Regions from separate parts of the Enterococcus innesii genome, predicted to be linked through region 1. Evidence: a T-box and tRNA genes for the amino acid it is inferred to sense, from the RefSeq annotation. Region 1 holds a T-box; the other regions hold tRNA genes.
The links. The T-box of region 1 lies ahead of argS (arginine--tRNA ligase). A T-box ahead of a tRNA ligase gene usually reads a tRNA of that ligase, here a tRNA-Arg.

Region 2: it encodes a tRNA-Arg, which carries the amino acid that the T-box ahead of argS (arginine--tRNA ligase) is inferred to sense. The anticodon was not compared.
Region 3: it encodes a tRNA-Arg, which carries the amino acid that the T-box ahead of argS (arginine--tRNA ligase) is inferred to sense. The anticodon was not compared.

What each region holds. Positions count from the first base shown of each region.
Region 1 is NZ_AP025635.1:3,070,707-3,074,995, forward strand. Features, by position in the region: gene tsaD (tRNA (adenosine(37)-N6)-threonylcarbamoyltransferase complex transferase subunit TsaD) at 1-906, shown strand, start outside; gene argF (ornithine carbamoyltransferase) at 1,042-2,055, shown strand; T-box leader at 2,135-2,328, shown strand; gene argS (arginine--tRNA ligase) at 2,457-4,148, shown strand; gene ENLAB_RS14415 (arginine repressor) at 4,230-4,289, opposite strand, start outside.
Region 2 is NZ_AP025635.1:992,082-996,370, reverse strand. Features, by position in the region: gene ENLAB_RS04555 (lipoate--protein ligase family protein) at 1-587, opposite strand, end outside; gene ENLAB_RS04550 (YwiB family protein) at 810-1,247, shown strand; gene rpoE (DNA-directed RNA polymerase subunit delta) at 1,332-1,940, shown strand; tRNA gene ENLAB_RS04540 (tRNA-Arg) at 2,106-2,177, opposite strand; gene rpoN (RNA polymerase factor sigma-54) at 2,229-3,548, shown strand; gene ENLAB_RS04530 (sugar-binding transcriptional regulator) at 3,796-4,289, shown strand, end outside.
Region 3 is NZ_AP025635.1:486,859-491,147, reverse strand. Features, by position in the region: gene ENLAB_RS02360 (PhzF family phenazine biosynthesis protein) at 1-671, opposite strand, end outside; gene ENLAB_RS02355 (nucleoside deaminase) at 955-1,395, opposite strand; tRNA gene ENLAB_RS02350 (tRNA-Arg) at 1,588-1,661, opposite strand; gene ENLAB_RS02345 (O-methyltransferase) at 1,807-2,505, opposite strand; gene ENLAB_RS02340 (2-isopropylmalate synthase) at 3,083-4,289, shown strand, end outside.

The DNA of each region.
Region 1 (4,289 bases):
CAGCGCTTCGGCGGTGTCGTACCAGAAGTCGCTAGTCGTCACCATGTTGAACAGATTACTTTATGCATCGAGGAAGCATTGACACAGGCTGACACACAGCCTGAAGAATTATCAGCTGTTGCTGTCACCTATGGTCCAGGGTTGGTTGGGGCATTATTGATTGGACTTTCTGCAGCGAAAGCCTTTGCCTGGGCCCACAGCTTACCACTGATTCCGGTCAATCACATGGCAGGACATATTTATGCAGCTCGTCTAGTGAAGCCATTGGTTTTTCCTTTAATGGCATTATTGGTCAGCGGTGGCCACACCGAATTGGTGTATATGGCAGAAGATGGCTCTTTTGAGATCATCGGTGAAACGAGAGATGATGCCGCTGGAGAAGCCTATGACAAAGTCGGTCGTGTTCTGGGTTTGCCTTATCCTAGTGGAAAAGAAATTGATCGCCTTGCGCATCTAGGCAGTGATACGTATCACTTTCCTCGAGCAATGATACAAGAAGATAATTTTGATTTTAGTTTCAGCGGCTTGAAGAGTTCCTTTATCAATTTTGTGCATAATGCACAGCAAAGAGAGGAAGCTTTGTCAGTAGAAAATCTAGCAGCTAGTTTCCAAGCCAGCGTTGTCGAAGTATTGGTTCATAAAACGTTGCGGGCATGCCAAGCCTATCCAGTAAACCAGCTGATCGTCGCTGGCGGGGTCGCCGCGAATCAAGGGTTGCGTGACGCTTTACAAGAAGCGATGCAGGAATTGCCGGAAGTGGAATTGTTGATTCCACCATTGCGTCTTTGCGGAGATAATGCGGCCATGATTGGTGCCTATGCCCATGTTGCGTTGAAAAAGCAGCGCTTAGCAGACCTTTCATTGAATGCTGATCCAAGTGTCAGCTTTGCCCATCCGATTTCTTAAGATGATAGCACCTAAGATCCGTTCTTAGGTGTTTTTTTGTTTCATTTATGAGCAAACAGAAGATTTCGTTGTATTTTATTTCATCATTTGGTATCATTGTGTATATTTATTAATTAATGGAGGGGCGGGTATGCAATGACATCGGTTTTTAAAGGACGCAGTTTTTTAGCAGAAAAGGATTTTACTAAAGAAGAACTACAATATTTGATTGATTTTTCCCAGCACTTGAAAGGGATGAAGGCCAACAATCAACCACATCGTTATTTAGATGGCAAAAACATTGCACTTTTGTTTGAAAAGAATTCGACACGGACGCGAGCAGCCTTTACGGTTGCAGCGGTAGATCTGGGGGCGCATCCGGAATTTTTAGGGGCCAATGATATTCAGTTGGGGACTAAAGAATCCGTTGAAGATACCGCCAAAGTATTCGGCCGCATGTTTGACGGGATAGAGTTTCGCGGCTTTAGTCAGCAAGTTGTCGAAGATCTGGCCAACTATTCAGGCGTACCTGTTTGGAATGGCTTAACGGATGAATGGCATCCAACACAAATGATCGCTGATTTTTTGACTATTCAAGAAAACTTTGGTGAGCTGACTGGCTTGACCATCGCATACTGTGGGGATGGGCGCAACAATGTCGCCAATTCTTTGTTAGTGACTAGTGCGATTTTAGGGGTCAATATTCATGTCGTCACCCCAAAGGCCTTGCAGCCAGAAGCAACCATCATCGCACAGGCACAAGCCTATGCCAAGGAATCTGGGGCAAAGATTTTGGTGACTGATGATGTGGATCAAGGTGTTCTAGGCGCCGATGTCGTGTATACCGATGTTTGGGTATCAATGGGTGAAGAAGAAAAATTCCAAGAACGGATCGAACAGCTGCTGCCGTATCAAGTCAACCAATCGTTGATGAAAAAAACCCAAAATGATCAAGTGATTTTTATGCACTGTTTGCCGGCTTTTCATGATGATCAGACCACGTATGGCAAAAAAGCAGCGCAGGCGTATGGAATTTCTGAGATGGAAGTCACTGATGAGGTCTTTCGCAGTAAGTATGCCCGTCAATTTGATCAAGCCGAAAATCGTTTGCACTCAATCAAAGCAATCATGGCAGTGACTGCCGGAGATCTATTTATTCCTAAAGTATAAAATAATTTTTTTTGAAAATGCCAAAATCTCGCTAGCCAAACAAACATTTCTTTGCTATACTTTCTGGGAAGTAAATAGCCTTGATTTGATGAAACAAGAGAAGTAGCGATTCGAGTATCAGTTAGCGAGTTCGGGGTGGTGGAAGCCGAATTGATCAGATTGTGAAACGCACTTGTGAGAATTTGCCAAGCAAACGGAATTCTGCCGTTATCAGAAAAAAGTGGGTCCGAAAAGGACAATCAGAGTGGTACCGCGGGAAATCTCGTCTCTAGTGCATGTTATGCGCTAGAGGCTTTTTTTGTTTTTATCAATCATTTCTTGCATAAAAAACATACAGCTGTTTGCTTGCTTCAAACAACTTTTCATCAAAACATGGGCTCAGTCATTATAGGAGGGATACTATGAATAACAAAGAAATCGTCGCACAAGCGATCCATCAAGTAGTAAAAGAAGATCTATCGATCGAACAAGTTCAGCAATTACTGGAAAATCCAAAGTCAGCCGACCATGGGGATGTGGCATTCCCAGCCTTCTCGCTAGCAAAAGTCTATCGGAAAGCGCCGCAGCAAATTGCCGCAGACTTAGCAGAAAAAATCGATCAAGCGTCTTTTGAAAAAATTGAAGTGGTCGGTCCATATTTAAACTTCTTTATGGATAAAAAAGCAATCTCTGCCCACGTCTTAGAGCTGGTTCTCAAAGAAAAAAATCATTTTGGCGATCAAACCATCGGCAATCAGCAAGCAGTACCGATCGATATGTCTTCACCAAATATTGCCAAACCCATCTCAATGGGGCATTTGCGTTCCACTGTGATTGGTAACTCGATCGGCTTTATTTTAGAAAAAATCGGTTATCAGCCAATTCGCATCAACCATTTAGGCGACTGGGGCACACAATTTGGGAAATTGATCGTTGCCTATAAAAAGTGGGGGTCAGAAGAAGCGGTCAAAGCGGAACCAATCAACGAACTATTACGTTTGTATGTTGATTTTCATGAAGCAGCCGAGACAGATAAGCAATTAGAAGATGATGCGAGAGCTTGGTTCAAGAAACTAGAAGATGGTGACCAAGAAGCAATGGATTTGTGGCAATGGTTCCGTGATGAATCATTAAAAGAATTCAATAAAATCTACGATATGTTGGAAGTTTCCTTTGATTCATTGAATGGCGAAGCTTTCTATAATGATAAGATGACAGAAGTCGTGGAATTATTAGAAGAAAAACACTTGCTGAAAGAAGACCAAGGGGCAGAAATCGTTGATTTGGCTGCCTATGACTTAAATCCAGCCTTGATCCGCAAATCCGATGGTGCGACCCTTTACATCACACGGGACATGGCTGCCGCACTGTACCGCAAACGGACCTACAACTTTGCAAAATCATTGTACGTGGTAGGGAATGAACAAAGTTATCACTTCAAACAATTAAAAGCTGTTTTGAAGGAAATGGGCTTTGAGTGGGCAGATGATATGACCCACGTACCATTTGGGTTGATCACCAAAGATGGGAAAAAACTGTCTACAAGAAAAGGCAAGATCGTTCTTTTAGAAGAAGTATTGAATGAAGCGATCGATTCAGCAAAAGAACAAATCACTGAAAAGAACCCAACCCTTGAAAACAAAGAAGAAGTAGCAAAACAAGTTGGTGTCGGGGCAGTCGTTTTCCACGATTTGAAAAATGACCGTTTGAATAATTTCGACTTTACGCTAGAAGAAGTTGTCCGTTTTGAAGGAGAGACCGGTCCTTACGTGCAATACTCTCATGCCCGTGCCATGAGCATTCTTGAAAAAGCCAACTTTGATCCCGCTGCTGTCAGCAGTCTGGCGTTGGCAGACGCTGAGAGCTGGGAAGTTATCAAATTGATCCAACGCTACCCAGAAACGGTCATGCAAGCGGCGGAAAAATATGAACCATCCGTCATTGCCAAACATGCCATCAAATTGGCACAGGCCTTTAATAAGTATTACGCCAATGTGAAAATCTTGGCTGAAGATGCGGAAAAAGACGCACGTCTGGCTCTAGTTTATGCAGTAACGACCTTATTAAAAGAAGATTTACGGTTGCTTGGTTTACATGCACCCGACAAAATGTAACAAAAAAGCTGTATCCTTGTTTCGACAAGGACACAGCTTTTTTGTAGTAAAAATACAGATAGGTCACATTTGTTCAGTGTTTTATAAGACCGCGTGGTTTCTGATAAATTGATAAAATGTTTCGGCGTCTTCGTCGCTGCG
Region 2 (4,289 bases), 1.4 Mb from region 1:
GCAGGATTGACGGCTGGATAGCCATTCGTACCAAAGCGCTCTTTCAAACCTGCTTGGTAAAAACGACGAACGAGAGAACCGCGGGCTGGTTGGTCGCCACTGATGCTCAGATACATCATGACAGCCACGCCATCTTTGATCCGTCGTTGTGCTGTACCAGCAATTTTTTTTCCATCAATACTCAGGTCATAGGTGCCTGGGCAATACGAGTCAGCAATTTCATAAGCCGAAATTGCCTGCTCAGGAAAGGCTGTTTGCAACAATGCTGCCATCATTTCATAGGCTGCATCCGTGGTGACAGCCAAGTGTTTAGGGAAAATGAGGGAGACATTCAAAATACCGGTATCATTGATTACACCAAGCCCGCCTGAGTTGCGGATGATCGAGGCATAGCCAGCTTCTTTTAAAACCTGCAGACCGTCTGTCAAAAACGGCAACCGGGTATCTTTCATGCCTAAAATCATCGTATCGGACAACTGCCAAAAATGACAATAAACTTGTTCCTGTTTGCCAGCAGCTTCGGTGGCAACATCGGTGAAGGCAAACGGCTCATAAGGATTGTGGATACGTGGTAAGGTTTGATCCATTACATAGATAGTCAAATCGGTTAAACTCCTTTAAAAATAGCTGTTATCCTTATTATATACGATTCTTGGAAAATTACTTGGAGAAAAGAATGAAAACTTGCTTTTGTTTTCGTTTTTTATTTTCAATGAAGAAATAGACCAAGGAGAATCAACTGAAATGATTGACAAACGCATAAAAAAAAGCAAGAATGAAACTGAAATCTTCAAAGGAGGCACACGTACATGCAAGAATTATCAAAAGGAATCCCAATCTCGATTCATTTAACAACCAATGTACGTCAAGCAGGGGAAACAGAGAACTTTCTGTTTGATCTGCAAGGACAAGCAGTCAAGATCGGTGATACCTTATATATCCGTTACAAAGAGATCCAGCCAGATGGCACCGACATTCCCGTTACGATGAAAATCATGCCAGACGGACTGATTCAATTGATTCGCTCAGGGGAAATGCGTATGCGCTTGAAATTTTCTTATAAGGAACGTTTAGAGACGAGCTATCAAACCCCGTATGGCTTGATGATGTTCCACACCTTCACCAATCACTTGCACGTTAGTTTGAAAGACCGTCCATACTCGGGAAAGATCGATATCGATTATGATTTGTTCATGGCTGCTGACAAAGTCGGCGAATACAAACTATCTTTAGAATTTACCGCTTGATCAAAGGGAAATTGAAAGAAAAAATTGCAATTTGAGCCGTAATTTTGTATGATTAGGAGTAGACTGTGAAAGGACGTGTCCTGTTTGGAAATTAATGTATTTGAAGGTGTAAATAAAAACGAATTGTCGATGATTGAAGTTGCCCATGCGATTTTAGAGCAGCGCGGTGACGTGATGGATTTTTCTGATTTGGTCAACCAAATCCAAAACTATCTTGAAACATCAGACAGCGAGATTCGTGATTCATTGGCGCAGTTTTATACAGACTTGAATATCGACGGTAGTTTTATTTCTTTAGGCGACAATCGTTGGGGCTTACGTTCATGGTATGCCATTGATTCGATCGATGAAGAAGTCAACCATGGCATCGAAGACGAGGATGAAGATACACCACGTCGTCGCAAACGTAAAAAAGTCAATGCCTTTATCAACGATGATGAAGACGCAATCGATTATAACGATGATGATCCTGAGGATACTGATTTGTCAGATGACGAAGAAGATGATCTCTTTGATGATGATGATGACGAGGATGAAGAAATCTCGGCATACAATTCAGACTTGCAAGAAATCGGCGCCGACAACAGCACCGATGATGAAGAAGAATTACCTGACAGCATTGAGGAAGATCTCACCATTATCGATGACGATGATGAAGATGATTTTGCGGATGAAGAGGAAGAAGAGGAGTAATCCTCTTCTTTTTTTCGCCTTTTGGTTGCAAGCAACTTATAATCGGTGAAGGACGATTTCGTCTTCTTACATAGATACAAATAAAAAAAGGAACCGCGTCAGCGGTCCCTAAGTGCTTTTGAATTATTGATTTGAATCGAGTATACTTGTAACGAAAAGAAAAAACGCGCCTTGAGGGAATCGAACCCCCGTCTCAAGAACCGGAATCTTACGTGATATCCACTACACTAAAGGCGCGAAGCACAAATATTAGTTTAACCAATTTCAGTGAAAAAAACAAGAGGTAGAATGATGAAATTTCAACAGCAATTTTCACAACAACAAAAACAGACGCAAAAGCTTGCTATGACGCAGAAATTGCAGCAATCAATCCAAGTGCTGCAATTTTCCGCAGACGAATTATTGTCATTCATAGATAACCAAGCATTAGAAAATCCATTGATTGATCTGGGGGAATATGATTCGCCCATCACACCTAGCAAGAGCAGCGGCTCGTCAGAACAAATAATGGATTATTTAAGTCAGATTCCTGACCAGCATACATCGTTGTTTGAACACCTCATTGATCAAGTCCATTTAAATTACCGCGACACCTTTTTGCGGACGATCGTTTTATTTTTAGTCGAGTACATTGATTTAAACGGCTTTTTGACGATTGACTTGGAAGAAGCTGGACAGCTTGTTGGTGGGACCCCAATCCAAATGCTCGATGCTCTAACCTTGATCCAGCAGCTAGATCCGGCAGGCGTCGGTGCTCGTGATCTAAGAGAGTGCTTGATGCTGCAAACGGAAAGAGATGACTATGCGCCGCCAATGGCCTATCTCATTTTAGAAGAATTCTTTACGGAAATGGCAGAGCGCAAGTGGGACAAAATCAGTAAAGCGTTGCAGATCCCTTTAAACGAGATCCAAAAGGTCTTTGACTATGTTCAAACGTTGACCCCGACACCGGGGGCGGCGTTTGGGTCAACGGATGGGCTCTACATTGTACCTGATTTGCGAGTAACGGTTGAAAAAGGACAACCAATCGTGAAATCAAACAAACGCGCCTTACCAGAAGTTCGCTTTCAGCAACAGTACTTTGACCAATTAAAGCAAAGCGGTGATCCGGAGGTCCTCAGTTATTTAGACAATAAAGCCCAAGAGTTCGAGTGGCTAAAGAAGACCTTGCTGCAACGAGGGGATACCATTTATCGTGTCGGCGTGCAGATCGTTGCTCGGCAAAAGGAGTTTTTCACCCAACCGGATCGACCATTAAAGCCATTGGTTTTAAGAGAAGTTGCCGAAGAGTTAGGCATTCATGAATCAACGGTCAGCCGGGCAGTCAATGGGAAATATTTGGAAACCTCCTTTGGGGTGTTTGAATTGAAACTATTTTTTGGACAGAAAGTTTCGACGCAAGAAAGCGGTGATGACCTGACGACTGCATCGATCAAACAGCAGCTAAAAGCACTGATCGATGAAGAAAATAAAAATAAACCATTGTCAGATCAAAAGTTGACAGATGCCCTCAAAGCCCAAGGCATCGATATTTCCAGACGAACGGTGGCAAAGTATCGCGAAGCCATGAATATCCCTGGTTCTTCCAAGCGGAAACGATTCGAGTAAAGCAAAAGCTTACTACTAACGACGAGTAGGGAAGGCAGCAAAGCCTTTCCTTTTTTTATCGATCACTTCCAATTTTTTAATTTATGACGATTTTATGAAAAGCAAGATTTTGTGACTGAAATAGTTGCGTATCAAGGCGATAAGTGCTACTATTATTGGTGTAGGAAACAGATTTAAATTTTTTTTGCAATCGATGGGTCATTTTAAGTCATTGTAGGACGAAAATTGTCCAACGGGAGGATATAAAATGCTCGATGAATTAAAATTGATTGAGGCAATCACCCCGGATATTCTCGCTGTACTCCAGGAACGTTACCGTATCTTAAGAAATATTTATTGGATGCAGCCCGTTGGCCGCCGGACACTTTCGGAAAGTTTATCAATGACGGAACGCGTGTTGAGGACGGAAACAGATATCCTTAAAAAGCTGAAACTGATCGACTCTTCAAAAAGCGGCATGCAATTGACCGCCTACGGAGAAGAAGTGTACACGAAGATCGGTGCACTGATGGATCAGCTGTTCGGAATGCACCAAATCGAGAAACGATTATCAGAGACCTTTGGCATCGAACGTTGTTTGATTGCGAGCGGCGATGGTGATCGACAACCGAAAGTGATTGCTGAATTTGGCCAGTTGCTGAATGAATCGTTGGATCTCTTATTGCCAGAAGGCAAAAACACCATCGCAGTGATGGGAGGGACGACAATGGCGAAAGTTGCTGAGGAATTAGGCAATTTAGA
Region 3 (4,289 bases), 930 kb from region 1:
AAGCAAGCCAAAGCGGCATTGGAAGTGCCTGTGGCAGATTCTTCATTGATGTCAAACAATGGGGCAAAGTTACGGCAAACGATTCGTTCTTTTTCCATTGCATATAAGTGCATGCCAACTACTTGTTGAAGCGCACTTACTTTTTTTATTTCCTCAAAATCAGGTACAACTTGCTGCAACTGCGCCGTTGTTTTGATTGGAACAAGGATATCCTTTAATCCAGTCGAAACGATTTGAATAGGAATTTGATCATTGATAGCATTGGTATCGAAACAGTCAGCTAATTGTTCTAGTGAAAGCACATCTGAAAACAGCGGTTTGTTCTGTTCCATGAAAATAACACCGTCTTTGATGGTGATCGACAAACGTCCGGCGTTGGTGTCGATGCGATACTGTTGCTTGGAAAGTTTGTTTAGATACGATAATAGGGCAAAGGAAGCGATTGTTGCATGTCCGCATAAGTCAACTTCTTCTTTTGGCGTAAAATAGTCAAATCGGAAATCGGCCTGCGGGGCTTTCGATAAAAAAGCTGTTTCTGAAAAGCCTAACTCTTTTGCGACGGCTAACTTTTGTTGTGGCGTAAGGGGCTGTTCCAGCAGAACGACTCCAGCCTTGTTGCCCCCCGTTTGGTTTTTACTAAACCCACTTGCGATATGTACCGTTATCTCCATAGGACACCTGCTTTCTTTTTGATAGCTCCCTTTCCCCCGAAAAAAAACTTCTTTGAATTATCTTCATCATTGATTTCCACAGGGGGGTTCAATCCGAGTGATTAAAGAAAACCTAGTCTAAAAATATTCTGCATGTTTAGTTGGTTTTGATATGTTACAAATAACAACTCAAAAAGTTATTTTTCGAGAAAATATATGACAAAATTAATTAATAAACATGCAATTAAGAATTTATCTATATTTGGAATTATTTCTGGAGGGGGAGTACTGACAATTTGTTAGTCTAAATAAAATAGTCTTTGATTTCGTCAATCAGGAAATCCTTTTCTAAAACAACCTCATGAATATAGGCACCACTTTGAAGAACCTCAGCGCAAGATATAAATGACCAGTTTTGTTCATTTCCACGATAAGTAGGATTGTTTGAATAAACAACGCCATCTAATTCTGACCAGATAATTGCAGCGCTACACAAAGGGCAAGGTTCGAAAGTACTATATATCCAATAGCCTTTTGGCAGAGTATGTTTCTTAAGAAGCTGACAAGCTTTTCTTATGGCAATTACTTCAGCATGAGCAGTTGGGTCATGGTCTTCAAGAACACGTGTTTTCCCGATGGCTACAATATTATGGTCGGGATCTATAACAGCAGCAATAATAGAATGTTCTGTTCGCTGTAACTCAATTAAGGATTGCATGATGTGTTCATCTGGATGTTTTTTCATATTCGATCCTCCTGCACCTATGATAGCACGTATTTTTCATTCGAGATAGTAAGTGCCAAAGACATTATCTAATGTGATTTTAGATAGCTGAAAAATAGGATTTGGGTAACGATAAACTTATCTAGAAAAATGAAAAAATCGCTAGGAATCAAGATTCCTAACGATCTGCTAACGCTATGCACGATAATATAACGTTCCAGGAGGGATTCGAACCCCCGACCGTTCGCTTAGAAGGCGAATGCTCTATCCGGCTGAGCTACTGGAACAAATAATTTTCAGCGAATGCTCACTTCGCCTAAGCTGTTGAAATCAATCAGCAACAAATAACATTATAGAAAAAGGGCGCAGCAATGTCAATCGCTTTTCGCCCTTTTCTTATTTTTTCTTTGGAAAAAGGAAGCGCAGCTGCCCTCAACCTTTCTCAGGTTCCTCAAGTATTACGCTATCGGCTTCTTTCGTAATGAGAATCACGCCATCTCCTAAAGGGACGAGGGTGGAGGTCAACTGAGGATGGTTCATCACGGTATCCAAGAAAAGATTCAATTTACGATGGATCGCTCGCTGGTTGCGCGGGATTTCTTCGATGGGTTGTAGAATCGTTCCAGCTTGAAACACGTCATCCACCATCAGCACACCGCCTTTACGTAATAGACGCAGACATTCTGGTAAAAATTCAATGTATTTCGATTTGGCGCTGTCCATGAAGATAAAATCATAAGGGCCACTCAATGTAGGCAGGACGTCTGCCGCTTGTCCTTCTAAGAGCGTGATTTTGTCTTCATTTCCTAAGCGAGCATAGGTTTCTTTGGCTCTGCGGATCATGACGTCAAAGCGATCGATCGTTGTGACATGCCCCTCTTTCACACATTGTGCCATCAAGCTTGAAGAAAAACCGATCGCTGTGCCGATCTCAAGGATTTCTTTTGGCTGAAGCTGTCCCAATAAAAACTGCAAAAATACCACAGTTTCATGTGGGATGATTGGCACTTCTTTTTCATGAGCGGCTTGCTCGATTTCACCAAGTTCGCCGGGTAATTGTTTTTGTTTTTCACGCATAAACGCCACTAGTTCTGGTTTGACTACTGGACGATGCATCATTTCGTTGCGCATCTTCATCCTCCTAATTTATCGTTGCCCCTTATTATACGAATAACTTACCTTAAGTTCAATCTTTTCGAGTCTTTGGGAACAACAAAAAAACCAGTCATACGACTGGCAGGATAAAGGGGTGAAAAAATATTTTTGGGATATTTCTATCATAACGGTGCTATGTGGAGTTTTGGTTAAAATCCTGTGAAGATCTCGTCAGGTTCTGCTTAAATTTTCATCAAGGAAGAAAAGCAACCCATCATCTGGGTGAAAACGAACTTTTTATCGAAATATTCAGAAAATTCAGGGAAAAGTGTTGACAGAGGAACCTGCTGTTTGGTATCTTCATAACAAGATAAAAAAAGTGATAGGTGACGACGATGGATAAACGATTGAAACAAACAGCAGCATTTTTATTATTATTATCGTAAGGACTCTTTTTCTATGACCCGCCTTTTTAAGGCATCATTTGAAGAGTCCTATTCGCATTGCATGAAGGAAACCCTTTATGGAGTGCTTTTTTTATACCATTTTTTCAATGGTGTTTGAATGATATCGAGCCAATCGTGCATCTACAAAAGCTTAGGAGGAACTAGTGATGAGAAAAATCCAGTTTTTTGATACGACATTGAGAGACGGTGAACAGACCCCAGGCGTCAACTTCAATACGAAAGAAAAGGTTCAATTGGCGCTGCAATTGGAAAAATGGGGGATCGATACGATCGAAGCAGGCTTTCCGATTGCATCAGAAGGAGACTTCCAAGCAGTCCAAGCGATTGCTGGGGCGGTGACGAGGATGACCGTTGCAGGACTTGCCCGTTGTCAGAAAAAAGACATTGATCGTGCTTATGAAGCTCTTCATCAAGCCAGCGATCCGCAAATCCATGTCTTTCTAGCAACCAGTGAGGTGCATCGCCAGTACAAGCTGAATATGACGAAAGCAGAAGTACTCGCTTCCATCAAAGAACATGTGGCTTATGCCCGTGAACGCTTTGAAAAAGTTCAATTCTCGCCAGAAGATGCCACCCGCACCGACAAGGCCTTCTTGCTTGAGGCGGTTCAAACAGCGATTGATGCCGGCGCGACGATCATCAATGTGCCCGATACAGTAGGGTTTACCAATCCTACGGAATATGGTGCGCTTTTCGCCTATTTAATCGCCAATATCAAGAGTGAGCAGCCGATCATTTTTTCTTCCCATTGTCATGATGACTTGGGAATGGCGACAGCCAATGCGCTGGCAGCTATCGAAAATGGTGCTGATCGGGTGGAAGGAACGATCAACGGGATCGGCGAGCGAGCGGGCAATACCGCATTAGAAGAAGTGGCCTTGGCGTTGCATATTCGCAATGATTTCTATCAGGCTAGCTCCAACATCAAATTAAATGAAACGAAACGCACCAGCGATTTGGTAGCGCGTTTGTCAGGAATCACGGTACCGAAAAACAAAGCGATTGTCGGCGGCAATGCCTATGCCCATGAATCTGGGATTCATCAAGATGGCGTCTTAAAAAATCCTGAGACCTACGAAATCATTACCCCACAGTTGGTGGGGGTAGAAACCAACTCGTTGCCTTTAGGCAAACTTTCTGGCCGCCATGCCTTCGTCGATAAAATGCAGCAACTGGGGTACCAGTTTGACCAAGAAGAAACCAACGAATTGTTTAAACGTTTCAAAGAGTTAGCAGATAAAAAGAAACAAGTGACCGAACAAGATTTGCTGGCTTTGGTGGCTGATCAAGGCCGCAGTCAAGAAGGCGGCTGTGAGTTGGACGCCGTTCAGCTACAATATGTGTCCAATGGCC